2 regions of the Paenibacillus germinis genome follow, and region 2 is predicted to be linked to the other one. Evidence: riboswitches for the same ligand, from Rfam matches in the RefSeq annotation. Region 2 holds a riboswitch; the other holds the start of a gene.
The links. Region 2 has a riboswitch for cyclic di-GMP ahead of GC102_RS32025 (PilZ domain-containing protein). Riboswitches for the same ligand answer to the same signal wherever they lie in the genome.
Positions count from the first base shown of each region.

Region 1 (8,143 bases), on a different contig from region 2:
ACAAGTATCATATTGAGCATACTTAGCTATAAATTGTGGTTTACTCGGGAAATGACGTTGAAGTAAAGGGACGGATATTTCCCGGGGAACCGCACAAAACGACATGTTATGAGTACAACAAGAAGCATCCGAGTAAACTTAATCGGATGCTTCTTTGTATCGATTATCGGTTTTAGGGAAATAAAAACGGAGCCTTAGCTCCGTTTCATCCTATTAATTTAAGGCCGCTAATTAATACCAGACTGGCAATAATCGTGCGTAGAATATTGGTCGGTGCCTTGGCAGAGAGCATGCTGCCGATAACGACGCCGGGAATGGAACCGATGAGAAGATTGAGGACAAGTGTATAATTCACATTTCCCATACTTGCGTGCAGAATACCTGCAGTCGTCGCAAGAAAGAAAGCGTGAGCGATGTCAGTTCCTACGAGCTGAGCAGGGATCATACGGAAAAAGTAAAGCATCGCAATGGCATACAGGGAGCCGGATCCAATGGACGTAAGTCCGACAACAAAACCCAGTACAGCACCAATGGTGATGGTTAGTCCTCGTTTCTCCTCTAAAGATTTGAGCTGCCAGCGATTTTCTTTGATCTTATGACCGAAGAAAACTTTAAACAAGGTAGCAAACGCTACCAAAATCAAGACGTAACCAAGAGCATGCTTAATAATGATCTCTTGATTATGAAAGAACGAATTGAATAATTTCAAAAAGATTACGGCTATGATTACACCTGGAATACTACCCATAGCCAGCATTTTGACCAGCTTGAAATCAATCGTTTTCTGCCGCCAATGCTGAATCGTGCCAAAAAGCTTTGTAATCGAATTGTAAAGCAGGTCTGTTCCCACGGCAATTGAAGGATTAACACCAATCAGGATCAAAATGGGGGTGAGCAGCGAAGCTCCACCTACACCAGTCAATCCGACCATAAAACCAACAAATACACCCATAAATAAAACTGTTAAAGTCATGTTGTCATGTCCCCAATCGAATTACCCACTAACCATATTGGATTAATTTTATTACATAGAAAAGCATTATGTAAAGGGAAATTTTAATTTACTTTTAATTGACTTCATCATGCTCTGAACATGCTATTCATTCATTCTGGAATCAGTTACAATATATGGATGTGAAAAAAGTCAGCATTTAGGAAGGGGACATCCATGAAAAATCGAACAACGGTTATGGTGAGTATTGTTTTGGCGGTATTAGTGTCGTCTATCGATACCACGATTGCCAATACCACAATGCCGATTATTGTGAAAGAAATTGGTGGCAATGACCTGTACGCATGGGCATTTACCTCTTATATGGTCCTTTCTACTGTATTAGCTCCATTAGCAGGCAGATTATCTGACCTGTTTGGCCGGAAACGGATCTATGCAGCAGGTATACTTCTGTTTCTATTCGGATCTGTGCTTTGCGGTTTATCCCAGAGTATGCTGCAGCTGATTCTGTTCAGAGCGATTCAAGGGATTGGCGCAGGGGTAATGATGCCTTTTCCAGCCATCATTGCGGGAGATATTTATCCGGTGGAGCAGCGCGGTAAAGTTCAAGCGTATTTCACAGGGATGTGGGGGTTATCTGCGATATTAGCGCCTCTATTGGGTACGTTCTTCGTGACCTACCTGAGCTGGCGGTGGATTTTTTTCGTTAATATACCGGTATGTATCGTTGCACTTCTTGCCTTGCAGCCGTATAAGGAGGTGTATCAACCGAAGAAAGCAGTGGTCGACTATGGCGGAGCTATTTTGTTTGCCTGTGGTATATCCTTATTACTGCTTACAACTGCAGTTGAGCATTATAGCTACGTGTATGGCGCGCTAGGGGGCATATTTATGATGGCTTTCTTTTTATATGAGAGAAGACATCCTGCACCGATCGTTCCGCTAAACCTGCTGCGCAATCGTCCGGTGGCCATTATGATTGCAAGCTCTTTTCTCAGCTGCGCGGCTCTCTTTGGGACATCCAGCTTCATACCTCTCTTCTTACAAAATCAAGGCTACTCGTTGTTTGTCAGCGGTATTGCACTTCTGAGTACATCCATTGGGTGGATGGCCGTAGCTATACCTGGTGGAAAATGGGTACTTCGCTATGGATATAAACGGCTTCTAGTCATAGGTAATATGATACTCGTCATTACAGCTGCCTTATTTTATTTCATACACGAGGCTTCTCCATTTTGGTACACATTTACCGCACTAACGACGCTTGGTCTTGCTTATGGGATAATCTTCACCATTACTACAATCGGTTCACAGCAGCTTGTTGAAGCGCACCAGAAGGGGATTTCCACTTCGCTGCAGCTCTTTGCACGGAACATTGGAACAGCCGTCAGCGTAACTATTATGGGGGCAATCCTAACGAAATCCAGCGTCTTTTATACGGGTATTCACGGCATGTTCGTATTTGGACTTTTGGCAAGCTTACTTTCATTGGCCATGCCGTTTGCTATTCGTTCGGCGTCCAATCTGAAAAGCCAGAAGACGGAGTAACCTCCGCATTCTGGCTTTTCTCATAAAGCATTTGAACTAGCATTTGCATCATGGATAACATAATTCTTTTCAAATAGCTGGGCTGTAAGTGGAACTGAGAATAAGTATCCTTGTATATGTTCACAACCAAATCTTTCTAGAAGAATTAGCTGTTCATGAGTTTCTACACCTACGGCAACAACATTCAAATTTAAATTATGTGACATGGCCATAATAGCTTTAATGATAGAAGATGTAGATATGCTGGTGGAAATGTCTTGAACGATTGATTTATCAATTTTCAAAGTATCGACTGGCGATTTATGTAAATAACTTAAAGAAGAATAACCTGTTCCGAAATCATCTACAGAGATTTTTACTCCCTCTTTCTTTAAAGCAGTAAGCTTTTCCATACAGCTGAGGCTGTTATACATCGATACACTTTCGGTGATTTCGAGTTCTAAGTACTGTGCTTCCAGCTCATTTTGATGGAGAATCTCGAGAATCATGGTCACCAAATCTTCTTGATGAAGCTGGACAGCCGATATATTGACTGCAATTGGAACAGGCTCCATACCCGCATCTTGCCATTTTTTCATTTGTAAGCAGGCTGTTTGTAGTACCCATTTTCCAATTGAAATAATTAGTCTGGATTCTTCTGCAATAGGAATAAATTCCTTCGGCGAGACGCTTCCTAACTCGTGGCTATCCCATTTTAGTAAAGCTTCTACGCCGATTATTTTGCCGGTAGCAATATGACATTTGGGTTGGTACATCAGGTAGAGCTCATTATGTTCTAGGGCTGTCCGGAGGGATTGTTCACATGCGCTTCTCCTCGAATGAATGACACTCATTTCCTGTTCATAAAATTGATAATGGTTTCCACCACGTTCTTTGGCCAGATACATCGCATGATCGGCATTTTTCAGTAAAACCTCCGGATCTTCTCCATCGATAGGATACAAAGAGATGCCAATACTGGTGGAAACAAAAACATTTCGCCCGTCGATTTGGAAAGGATCTTCCAATTGTTGGATGATCTTTTCCGCTTGCTCAGCAGCTGACTGCCGATTTCCGAATGGGTACAAAATCACAAATTCATCGCCACTTAGTCTGGAGACAATGCTTTGTGCAAACAAGCTTTCAGAGAGCAATGCAGAGAACTTTTGCAATACGAGATCTCCTAAGGGATGACCTAAAGTATCATTGATGAGCTTAAACCGATTTACATCAAGGAAGAGTAGAGCTAAGCTCTGATTATGTTGTTTGGCTTTGTTTAACGCATCATGGAAAAGCTGATTGAACTGGTTGCGATTCGGCAAACCTGTCAGAAGATCAAAGTAGGCTAGCTGTTGTATCATATCATCGGACTTCTTTTTTTTAGTCAAATCGCGAAGATAAGCTGTATAGACAAGCTTTCCTTTATACGTAGTGCTCGTAATCGTTAGTTCCGCTGGAAATACACTGCCATCCGATCGAAATGCTTTCAATTGGATTCGCTTCCCGATAATCGTTTCGTCTTTGGCCGTAAACAGCAGATTTAAGAAGGTTGTCTCCTGGCCATCTTTTTCAAAAAGAAAATCGATTAATGTAAGCCCTAAAGCTTCTTTGCGTTCGTATCCAAAAAGGACTTCTGCCGCAGGATTAAACGCAATGATCCTCCCACTTGAATTAAACATCATGATACAATCAATAGCAGACTCTAAGAGGGAAGCTTTGAGTGCTGTTTTGTTAGTAAAGGATATGTAAAGAGCAATTATTGAAATAATGAACGTTAGCAATATGAGGTAAATAGGAAAACTATCCGTTAGGGTATGATGCATGAATCCACCTCATTTCGTATAAATAAAAAAGTCCATCCCGAATGAAAGGATGAACTCCTTGACTCGGTAACCTGTCGTCCATAGCATCCCAATTAGGGATGCCTTAGGTCATGGCTTTGCGTCCCATTGTTTCCAATGGTTTGCTTTTAACGATTCCATATATGTAGTTCAAAAGGCACTAGTTAATGATGTGAAAGGCTTATATACCAGTTAATACGCCTCATTATAAATAGTTAAAAATGACGTGTCTATAGCGGTATTTGCATATAATTAGCGAATTATGTCGAAATCAACTAAAAATAATTAATAATGCTAATTTCTTGATTTTTCTATAGTTCTAGAGATGGATAGGTGAGGTTCAATGAGTAAATTAGGCCAAGTTCGAGGCATTATTTTTGATATGGATAATACACTGCTGAGGTCTAGCATTAATTTCCAAATGATGAAAAAGCAAGTGGCGGACTACCTTACCGAGAATGATCTATTGCCGGTTGGTTTTCCGATTCAAGAGCATACCACATCAACCATGATTGAGTATGTAAAAGCGAATGGGATGCCTGAAGAGTCCTATATAGAAGTGATGAATATGGTTGTTCAACATGAACTAATAGGCATGGAGGGTGCAGGACTGGAATCCCAGGTTTCCGAGCTTCTAAATGTTTTAAAGACGGGCTATGTCCTGGTTATTGTGACTAATAATTCATACAAAGCCGCAGTACGTGCGCTGGAAACGACAGGAATTCATCCATACTTTGATTTGATTATCGGAAGAGAGCAGATGAATGCCATGAAACCATCTCCATCCGGATATTTAACCGCTAAGCAGCATTTTCCACAAATTCTTGAGAGCGAATGGATATCGATCGGTGACTCGTGGATAGACGGCAAAGCATCCATAGATGCAGGAGTTCCCTTTATCAGCTATGGGCCCAGCGGACATCTGATGGAGGAGAAGGGAATCACCCCTGTAGCGCATGTTGACAGCTTGCTTAAGTTGTTAGATTATGTGTAGATAACGAAAAACGAAAGTAGTGAAAAAAGATGTTAATAAATGTGAAATCCCGACTAAAAGAAAATGACATACAAGAACTGCTGAGTTACAGCGTTTTTCCCGATCCAGAGGCGTTGCAACCTGTCATTGAGCGTTATGAAAATGATGCTAATCTATGGTTGTTTGGGTATGAATCCGAAGGTATCTTAGTGGGCATCATTGGCTTTGAGCTCAGTGATAATCAGGAAATGACGATCACTCATCTGGCCGTTGAACCGGAGAGCAGAGGGGTAGGCTTTGGACGAGGGATTATTCTTGAAATTATTGAAGATATGCACCCCGTTCGAATCGTGGCAGAAACGGATGAAGAATCGGTCCAATTTTATCGGAATATTGGGTTCGTCATTCGCAGCCTTGGGGAGAAATATCCTGGTGTAGAGCGTTTTCTATGCACATATGAGGTAGAAGAAGCGGAAGTGGATTAAGAGATTGTTGGGTACGTTACATTAGCGGAACTACGATTTTTTATTTTTGGAAAAAGCCGTTAAAAATTGAAATCGCGGATCGTCGTTCCCCCAAACTATATTAATCTCTTTAAAAAAAGGATCTAGTCGCGATACGTGGCTCAGATCCTTTTTCGTGCTCCGGGCAGCATCGGTAAGATTACTTTTGAGCCTTAGATGAAAGTAAGTGTCATGTTAGGAAGCTTTTCGCATATATTGTGTTAGATTATTAACTTTAAAAAAAGAGTGAAAGCGATTTCGTTTCGTCATTTTAAGTGACAAAATTCACAATGCTGACAAGCTCAGATCCGTTTACTGTCGAATGAGCAAGCAAGTTTCCTAAGAAATAGGAGGGTGCAGAGATGCTGCATATTGTCGTTTGTATCAAGCAGGTACCTGACTCTAGAGAAATTCGCATTGATCCCAAAAATAATACGTTAATTCGCCAAGGTGTCCCAAGTATCGTGAACTTCTATGATATGCATGGGTTGGAAGAGGCGCTCCGTATTAAGGATGAACAGGGTGCGAGGATTACTGTAGTAACAATGGGACCTCCGCCTGCGGAGAAAGGTTTAAAGGAATGCATTTCCCTCGGGGCAGACGATGCTGTGTTGGTGACGGATCGCGGCTTCGCGGGAGCGGACACGCTGGCGACATCGTACGTTGTTGCCCGAACCATCCGTAAAATTGCTGAAACGTGGGGACCGGTGGATATCGTTTTTTGCGGCAAACAAACGCTGGACGGCGACACGGGGCAAGTTGGGCCTGGCGTCGCATGCCGATTGGATTTGGAACAGCTTACTTATGTAAACAAAGTCGCCAGTGTGGATGAAAAGCGGCGAAAAGTTCGTGTGCATCGGCTTTTGGAAGATGGCATTGAAGTCGTTGAGACAAGCATGCCGGTGTTGATCACGGCACTGAAGGAACTGAACAAGGTGAGACGAGCATCGCTGCCTGGTATGATTCGGGCTGCGCGTTATAAGCCGACTGTTTGGACGACAGCTGATTTTCCGGATCTTGAAAAAGCGAAAATCGGGCTAAAAGGCTCACCAACGATCGTAGCCAAAACATGGGTGCCCGAGATAAAAGCGGTTAAAACGCATATGATCGCGTTTGATTCGCCGGAAGCAGCGGCTGCTCAGCTAGCTGATCAGCTCATGTCGAAGGAGATGCAGACTTTGTTAGACTGGTCTTCGTGAAAGTAAAGCATGTGTACGACCTAAAAAACTCAGAATCACCGTTATGGGAATGGAGGAAGTCACAATGTCAAATGAACAATCACCGGACCAGCCTGAAGCGTCGATGCCCGATTGGTCGGCTTATCGGGGGGTATTGATCGTTGTAGAGCAGCGAGATGGAGCTGCGAAGAAGGTCTCCTGGCAGCTGCTAGGCGAAGGCAAGAAGCTGGCCGCGAAGCTTGACGCGCCGCTCATGGCGCTCGTCATCGGCGAGAATGTGGGCCACCTTGCCGATGAAGCCGTGCATTACGGCGCGGACAGGGTTTTCTTATGCGAAGCGCCAGAGCTTCGCACCTACAGGACTCGGCCATACAGCCGAGTCTGCTTGAAGCTGATCGAGGAAGCGAAGCCCGAGATCGTGCTGTTCGGCGCGACAGCGACGGGCCGCGATTTGGCAGGTGCGATAGCGACGCACCTGCCGACGGGGCTGACGGCCGACACGACGCAGCTCGACGTGGAGCCGCCGCCGTCAAGGCTGCTGCTGGCCAGCCGACCGGCTTTTTCCGAGAAGATGATGGCCACCATCCTCTGTAAGCAGTACCGGCCGCAGATGGCGACGGCGCGCGCCGGGGTGTTTCAGGCGCTGCCGAAGGACGCGACGCGCCAAGGTGAAATCATTCGCATCGAGGCGACGATGCGAGAGGAAGAGATTGCCGCGCAGGTGCTCGACTTCCTGCGCGAAACAGGCAAACTCAATCTCGAGGATGCCGAGATTATCGTGGCAGGGGGCCGCGGACTGGGCGGGCCCGATGCTTTCGGGATGCTCGCCGAGCTAGCGGATGCGCTCGGCGGTGTCGTTGGCGCATCGCGTGCCGCGGTCGATGCGGGTTGGATCGGGCATGAGCACCAGGTTGGTCAAACCGGAGCCACGGTCAGGCCGAAGCTATACTTCGCCATCGGCATTTCCGGTGCTGTTCAGCATACCGTAGGTATGAGCCATGCTGACGTCGTCGTTGCGATTAACAAAGACGATAAAGCGCCAATCTTCCAATTCGCTCATTATGGCATTGTTGGCGATATGTTCAAAATTGTTCCTGCCATTACGAATGAGATTAGGCAGCGCCGAACGTTATTTGGCCAACAACTAGCTGGCGCCGCAACCTCCTTGC
Region 1 covers NZ_WHOC01000149.1:218,869-227,011, reverse strand. Annotated here, with positions in the region: gene GC102_RS28510 (ABC transporter permease) at 1-66, shown strand, start outside; gene GC102_RS28505 (sulfite exporter TauE/SafE family protein) at 206-973, opposite strand; gene GC102_RS28500 (MFS transporter) at 1,169-2,500, shown strand; gene GC102_RS28495 (putative bifunctional diguanylate cyclase/phosphodiesterase) at 2,521-4,302, opposite strand; cyclic di-GMP riboswitch class I at 4,365-4,457, opposite strand; gene GC102_RS28490 (HAD family hydrolase) at 4,664-5,314, shown strand; gene GC102_RS28485 (GNAT family N-acetyltransferase) at 5,356-5,778, shown strand; gene GC102_RS28480 (electron transfer flavoprotein subunit beta/FixA family protein) at 6,159-6,995, shown strand; gene GC102_RS28475 (electron transfer flavoprotein subunit alpha/FixB family protein) at 7,060-8,143, shown strand, end outside.
Region 1: linked by a shared signal. The riboswitch ahead of GC102_RS28495 (putative bifunctional diguanylate cyclase/phosphodiesterase) and the one ahead of GC102_RS32025 (PilZ domain-containing protein) in region 2 are both predicted to bind cyclic di-GMP.

Region 2 (8,143 bases):
TTCAGCCGTCATTTCTTCCCTACGTCTGCTGGCCGATCGTTTGAAATCGATAGCCCGGTTCACCGCGATGCGAGTCATCCAGGTTTTCAGACCCTTCATTTGATACTGAGGGAGGGAGAAATATATCCGGGTCCAAACATCCTGTGATAAATCTTCGGCATCCTTAGCGTGGCGTACAATGGCATAGATCGTTTGGAACAAATAGTGACGATATGTTGTTACAAGCTCACGGAATGCGGCCTCATCGCCATTCAATATGCGCTTTACGAGTGCTTGTTCCTGAATATGCTTCTCCTCCTCTCCGCATGAATAGACGAAGGCAATCACCGGTACCCCTGCACGATTTCAAAAAGAAAAAGAACGAATCTTCAAGATCCGTTCCCTATTTTAAAGTGCAGCAGTAGAACAGCTAGGTTTAGCTTGATGCTTAGAAGGCGTAATTTGTACGAACCATTGAGATAGGAGTGCACTCAAAACGCCAAGTACACCCAGCACAATAAATCCCTGATTTAGAGAGAACCAATCGCCGATTATACCCATAAGAACGGGTCCAATGAACATGCCTAATCCATAAATAGCTTGGAAAAAGCCCATTGCCGTCGCCCGCTTATCCGCAGGCATATGTTTAATACTCATCCCCATGAGTAAGGTAAAAGAAAGACCGCGACCAAAGCCGGCAAAAGCCTGTGTAACCATCAGCACCCAAAGGTGATGCGTAAAAGGAATCGTAAATGTAAATATCCCCATAAGAATAAAACCCCATACAACCATGCGTTTCTCCCCGTACCGGACAGCCCATCGCCGCCCGCCAAATAAGGACGCTAGCGCTACCGGTACGTTGGCAAATAACGAGAGCATCGACAAGGAGAATTTATCAGCTCCAAGCTGGGTTGCATAAACGGGCGTAAATCCGAAAACTGTTGCGAATATGAGGACTTGCGACAAGATAGCGAGTAAGGAAACGAACAGCAGCGTACGGTCTGTCGCAACGTCACTGATACCGCGCATCGTAATTTTAGGCGCATCGAGCTCAACTTTTTCTACTAGGAAAAGGGATCCAATCATCCCCAGCAAGCCAAGCACAGCTCCCAAAATGAAGACGGCCTCCCAGCCGAAGGAATCTGCCGCCCACCCTGCACCGAGAATACCGAAAACCTGCCCAAGTGAATTGAAGAAGGAGATCGTTCCGATCGCTTTCGTTGAATCTTCATGCTTATAGTAACTCGTAAATAATACGGTGAAATCAACCCAGGTTGCCGCGGCTGCGCCTGCCAGTGCTCGGAGAATAAGGATCCATGTGAAATCATGAGTGATCCATAGTCCTAAACCGGTTATAGCCGTGAATAGCAGGCCAAAGGTAATAAATAGCTTCCTCTTATGAAACCGGTCTGACATGATACCTACGGGAATTCGCAGCAGCATTTGGGAGATCCCGTACATGCCGACAATCCATCCGGCCAACTGGTGGTTCCCGCCAAGGAATTCTACGTAAGGCGCCATAATGGGAACGCTCGTATACATCGACATCCAGAACAGCAATGTGACTATACAAAAGAGCGGAATGCGATAGGAGGATGAAGCTTTGATGCTTGTCATCGAAGAGGGAGCTCCTTTCGGATTAAGTTCTTGAATCGAAATGAGGACTAATAAATCTATCGTTTTATTATAGAACATCGATTGCAGCAAGGCTATGATTGGATGTTTGCAAAAAAAAGACAATGGGTGGAAATGAATGTGCCTTGTAAATTGAAATAGTACGTAAAAAAAGAGTCACCTGTTTGAGGTGGCTCTGTTTGGTGTTTCGTATACGCGCCCGAGATGATTCGAACATCCGGCCTACAGTTTAGGAAACTGTTGCTCTATCCTGCTGAGCTACGGGCGCATGGCAAGAATTATGATAGCACGAAGGCTTTCGTGGCGCAACCTTTTGAGTAGGGTGGTTTTTCTTCGGGACAAGGAATGTTCATTTGAAATGAAGAATAGGTTAGGGATTAACTTTAATTTCCTTTATTTTGAATAGAGAGGAAGTGTCATTTTGGAAAAACGACCTGTATTCATAATTTCAAAAACAATAACAGAAAAAATTCTAGATGGAGTATCCATCCTAGTCATTTTGTGTACTTTCGGATATTTAGCCTATGTCTGGACCCTGATACCAGAAAGAATACCCATACATTTTAACGGTCAAGGGAAAGAGGACGGTTGGGGAAACAAATTCAGTCTTTTTCTGCTGCCAGTGATAACCTTGATCCTCTATATAGGTTTAACTGTCTTAAGCAAATATCCCCATACCTTTAATTATCCTTACAAAATTACGAATGAAAATGCCACCTGGCAATATGGTAATGCACGCTTATTCATGAACTGTTTAAAGATGCTGATCGTTGTGTTGTTTGGGTATGTCGAATGGACCCTTATCCAAATTGCAAGGGGAAATAGTGTTGCTTTAAATATATGGATATTTAGCATTGTATTGCTTTTAATTCTGGGTACGGTTATTTTCTTTTTCATTCGATCCATCAAACTAAAGTAATGCATAATTAGATCAAAGGAAGAGGATGCCGAAATGAAAGTTTACATTGGTTTTCTGCGTGGTATTAACGTAGGAGGAAAGAACAAAATCAAGATGGCGGATTTGAAAAAGACACTGGAAGTGGCGGGACTTGCTAAGGTGCAAACGTATTTGCAAAGTGGCAATGTCTTGTTCATGTCGGAGGAGGCGGTGGAACCGCTGCGCCAACGTATCGAGCAGGAGATCAGCAAAGCTGTAGGCGTTTCACCTTCCGTCATTTTGCGTACGGTAGAGGAGCTGGCGCAGATTCTTGCGACTTGTCCATATGAAGTGGATGCTTTATTAGAAGGCGAAACGATACAAATTTCTGTGCTATCGGAATATCCTCCGCAACAAACCGCCGACATCTTATCCAAAGGAGTAAGCGATGTCGATGAATTCCAGATCAATGGGCGTGAGATTTATTATCTATTTCGTCAAAGCGTTCTGGATTCGAAACTTGCGAGCAATATCCAGAAGCTTGGGGATACGGCGACAACACGCAATTGGAATACGATGAACAAACTGGCTGAGTTGGCATCGGCGATGCAGAGTTAGAAGTAAAGCAGGACTTCTAAGCTTTACCGCGTAATTTACGGAAAAATTGGGTAAGCATCGTTGAACACTCTTCTTGCAAAACGCCGCTAATGACATCGACTCGGTGATTGAACCGGTCCTCCTGCAGCAAATTCATGAGCGTTCCGGCACAGCCGGCCTTCGGATCAATGGTGCCGTAGATGACCTGAGGAATCCGCGATTGGACAATCGCACCCGCACACATTGGGCAAGGCTCTAGGGTGACGTAGAGCTGGCAATCCAAAAGCCGCCAGGCCCCCAGATGTTCGCTCGCTTGTTTGATGGCGATCATTTCGGCATGAGCGAGAGGATCTAGGGTTGTTTCACGCAAATTGTAGCCGCGGCCGATGATTTGACCTTGGTGGACAACGACCGCTCCAATCGGTACTTCTCGGATAGCTTCGGCTTTGAGAGCCTCTTGAATCGCTTCTTTCATCCAGGGGATATGTTCATCCACAGGGGGACACCTCGCTAATATATTTTTATCCACATGTGCATAACAATCGAACATTCATTCCGTTGTTAACAACCTGTGGATAGCTTTGTGGATAACTTAAAAAGCTGTGGATATTTAATCTTTCTACATTACATACAACAAAATGATCAGCTATGCAAGGAATTTTGTTGATAATAGCAACTGTGCTAGGTATAATGATAGATATTAGTAGGTCTTTTAGACCATATAGAACGTGATAGGTAGAAGTAAATAGCAAGGTTCGAAAATGGCAAACTTGTTGAAAAGCAAGGACGCAAAGCTAAGGGTCTACGGTTCCTTTGGAACTATGGCAGCCTGGTTACCGAAAATCGATGCTTTCTTGATTAAGGTAATAGGCTGCTCCTTCATAAGGGGCAGTTTATTTTTATATAGGGAATAACTTGGGTAAAGGGAGAGGTGTTAATTATAATGGCCAACGGGTATAACATCATGAAATATTACGGAAGCAAGGAGGGATATGACGCTGATGTACTAATCGATAGTAAGGCTGTATTGGGAAAGGATGATTTCGTAGCCACTGGCGTACTAACTTATGCACTCGGAGACATTATTGAGGTGGAACTACCGGAATACGATGTCTTTCAACTTGGTGATAAAGCGAAAATGACGGTTTATACCAAATCCGGCTTGTTTGTGATGAATACAACCGTTGTTGCCAAAGAATTCGGCTCCGTCATTGTCATTAATCCACCTGAAAATCGCAAGAAATTTGCAGAAAAAAGGGAATTCCCTCGTGTGGATGTGAAACATACAGGTCTCTTATTCGGACTTCAGGATATGAATAAAAGGAATAAACATCACTTTGAAAACCCACTTGGTATTTCAATCAAAAATATATCCATTAACGGCTTAGGATTTACCATTAATGATAATTCTATGGTTGATAAGATCGTTCAAAAGCATTCCCACCTCGAAGTTGAGCTGGATTTGGGCTTTACGATGACTTGTTCGATGGAAATTGTAAGAAAAGAAAAGGTTGAAAATGATTTCTATTATGGGGCTAGTTATATCGACATTCCGCAGGAAAAAACCAATGCGCTAAGGGGTTTTATCCTTACGAATCAGATCGAAACTTACTTCGTACAGAAGCGGGAAGCGCAATTTAAAAAAGCAACGGAAAAAAAGTCTGCGGCGAATCAATAGCCTTCAGGCTTTTTTTTGAGTTCCAAGTGCTATATAATAAGAAGGATGATTTTCGAAAATTAAGGAGTTGTAACTACAATGGCTTTGAAAGCAGGTATCGTCGGTCTACCGAACGTAGGAAAATCGACATTGTTTAATGCAATTACACAGGCGGGGGCAGAATCTGCGAATTATCCGTTTTGTACGATCGATCCGAATGTTGGGGTAGTTGAAGTACCAGACGAGAGATTGCAGAAGCTGGTAGAGATCGTTGTGCCTAAGAGCATTGTCCCGACAGCCTTTGAATTCGTTGATATTGCGGGTTTAGTAAAGGGTGCGAGCAAAGGCGAAGGGCTTGGAAATAAATTTTTGGCACACATTCGTGAAGTGGATGCCATTGTGCATGTTGTTCGTTGTTTTGAAGATGATAATATTACTCACGTTTCCGGTAAAGTTGACCCGATCGGCGATATCGAAACGATTAATCTTGAATTGATTTTGGCAGATATTGAGTCGGTAGAGAAGAAGATCGAGCGTTCACGCAAAAACCTCAAGGGCGGCGACAAAAAGGTTGTTGCTGAAGTGGAGTGTTTAGAGCGTATTAAAGAAGCGCTTTATGCAGATAAACCGGCACGCAGTCTGGATCTCAGCGAAGATGAGAAACTTCTCGTGCGCGACCTTCATTTATTGACCATGAAACCCGTGCTTTATGCGGCAAACGTAAGTGAAGATGAAGTAGCAACAGCAGATGAAAATCCTTTTGTGAAAATTGTGAAAGAATTTGCTGAGAGCGAAAACAACGAAGTGGTGTCGATCAGTGCGAAGGTTGAATCCGAAATCGCCGAGTTGGAAGATGAAGAAAAAGCGATGTTCCTCGAAGAGTTGGGACTTCAAGAGTCCGGCTTGAATAGATTGATTAAAGCAGCTTATAGAAAACTTGGCTTGTACACGTATTTCACAGCTGGGGTGCAGGAAGTAAGAGCATGGACAATCCGCAAGGGAACGAAAGCTCCTCAAGCGGCTGGTGTTATTCATACCGATTTCGAACGTGGTTTTATTCGTGCTGAAGTCGTCTCTTATAATGATTTGGCAGCTGCAGGGTCGATGAATGGTGCGAAAGAAAAAGGCCAAGTGCGTCTCGAAGGTAAAGAGTATGTGGTGAATGACGGGGACGTCATGCATTTCAGATTTAATGTGTAATTAATAAAAAAAGTAAAGAAAGGAGTGATCCTATATGTTGGATCGACTTCAGTCCATTGTGGACCGCTATGATAAATTAAGCGAATTGTTGTGTGACCCGGATGTAACGAGTGACACGAAGAAGCTTAGAGAATACTCTAAAGAGCAATCTGATCTTCAAGAAGCATATGATGCTTATAACGAATATAAGAGTGTGAGCGAACAGCTGGCCGATGCCAAAGTGATGCAAAACGAAAAGCTGGACGATGAAATGCGTGAAATGGTCAAAATGGAGATCGATGAGCTTAGCGAGCAATCTGCCAAGTTGGAAGAACAACTTAGAATGCTCATGATGCCTAAAGACCCTAATGATGATAAGAACGTAATCGTCGAAATTCGCGGTGCGGCAGGCGGCGACGAAGCTGCTTTGTTCGCGGGCGATTTGTATCGGATGTATACGCGCTATGCGGACGCGCAAGGATGGAGAACGGAGATTCTCGATGCTTCTGTGAACGATTTGGGCGGGTTTAAAGAGATTATTTTCATGATCACTGGTAAAGGCGCTTATAGTAAGTTGAAGTATGAGAGTGGGGCGCACCGTGTACAACGAATTCCTGTAACGGAATCAAGTGGACGTATCCATACCTCAACGTCGACGGTAGTGGTTATGCCGGAAGCGGAAGATGTTGAGATTGTCATCCATGATGCGGATATTCGCGTTGATACGTTCTGTTCAAGTGGAGCGGGCGGTCAGTCAGTTAATACGACGAAATCCGCTGTACGTGTGACGCATGTACCTACGGGTATCGTAGCGACTTGTCAGGATGGTAAATCGCAGAACTCGAATAAAGAGTCAGCGCTGCGCGTGCTTCGTACACGTATTTCCGATAAAATGCGTGAGGAAGAGGAAGCGAAATATGCGGGCGAGCGTAAAAGCAAGGTAGGTACGGGTGACCGTTCCGAACGTATTCGTACGTATAACTTCCCGCAAAGCCGGATAACCGATCATCGTATTGGTTTGACTTTGCATCGCTTAGAAACTGTGCTTAATGGTGACATGGCAGAGATCGTTTCGGCGCTCACGATTGCAGCGCAGTCCGATGCTTTGGATAACGGGGAGCAGGCAATGTGATGTCGACTGCTGCTAAGAGTTTAAGAGAAGCCTTTGTTGAGGCTTCTTCTTTTTTAGGGAAGCTCGGTGTGGCCGAGGCTGCTTCCTGTGTGGAATTGCTGCTGCAGCACTTGCTCAGCTGCAGTCGGACGGAGCTGCTGTTCCGTTTTCCGGAACAGTTTCCTGTGGAGCTGGCGGAAACGTGGCGCCAGCTAGTGGAGCGGAAGGCCGCGGGTGAGCCGGTGCAGTATATTATCGGCGAGCAGGATTTCTTCGGCCTTCCTTTTGTGGTTAGCCCGGCCGTGTTAATTCCGCGGCCGGAGACGGAGCTGCTCGTGGAAGCTTTGCTCCATGAGGGCTCGCGTCTGTTCCCGCAAGGCGCTCCGCTGCTTGCGGATGTGGGCACCGGGAGCGGAGCGATCCCGGTGACTGTGGCACACGCGCGCCCTGCGTGGCGCGTGGCGGCCAGCGACATCTCCGCGGCAGCGCTGGAGATGGCTCGCGTGAATGCGCAGCGCCACGGCGTGGCTGCGCGGGTGGAGTGGCTCGAGGGCGATCTTCTCGAGCCCTTTATTGCGCGCCGGATCGCGCCGGATATACTGGTGTCTAACCCACCGTATATCCCTGATGGCGACCTGCCGGCGCTTCAGCCGGAGGTGCGGCTGTTCGAGCCGCACACGGCTTTGTTCGGCGGTGTCGAGGGACTCGACCTTTACCGCCGGATGATCTCGCAGCTGCCGCAGCTGCCGCGAATCCCGACTATGGTCGGGTTCGAGGTGGGCATTCGGCAGGCGGAGGCTGTGGCGGCGATGCTGCGCGCCGCCGCTGACTGGGACGAGATCCGATTCGTGCAGGATCTCCAGGGCATTGATCGCCATGTGATCGCGATCCGATCGCGAGACTCGTAGAATTGGGAACGAACACGATATTTTTGGATAGCACCGAGGTATGGGGGGCAGATAAGAGTGTTTTTCATCGCAAAAGTCACTTATATTAGCTGAAGAGTCACTTTAGAGATGTATTTCTCTCTTACAGACAAGCTTATGGTGGTTTCGAGGTAATCAGGGCCTGATAAGAATGTTTTTCATCGCTAAAGCTGCTTATATGA
Region 2 covers NZ_WHOC01000164.1:53,988-62,130, reverse strand. Annotated here, with positions in the region: gene GC102_RS32055 (RNA polymerase sigma factor) at 1-327, opposite strand, end outside; gene GC102_RS32050 (MFS transporter) at 388-1,596, opposite strand; tRNA gene GC102_RS32045 (tRNA-Arg) at 1,809-1,882, opposite strand; gene GC102_RS40780 (DUF1648 domain-containing protein) at 2,036-2,533, shown strand; gene GC102_RS32035 (DUF1697 domain-containing protein) at 2,567-3,109, shown strand; gene tadA (tRNA adenosine(34) deaminase TadA) at 3,126-3,563, opposite strand; cyclic di-GMP riboswitch class I at 3,842-3,929, shown strand; gene GC102_RS32025 (PilZ domain-containing protein) at 4,032-4,766, shown strand; gene ychF (redox-regulated ATPase YchF) at 4,845-5,945, shown strand; gene prfA (peptide chain release factor 1) at 5,980-7,056, shown strand; gene prmC (peptide chain release factor N(5)-glutamine methyltransferase) at 7,056-7,943, shown strand.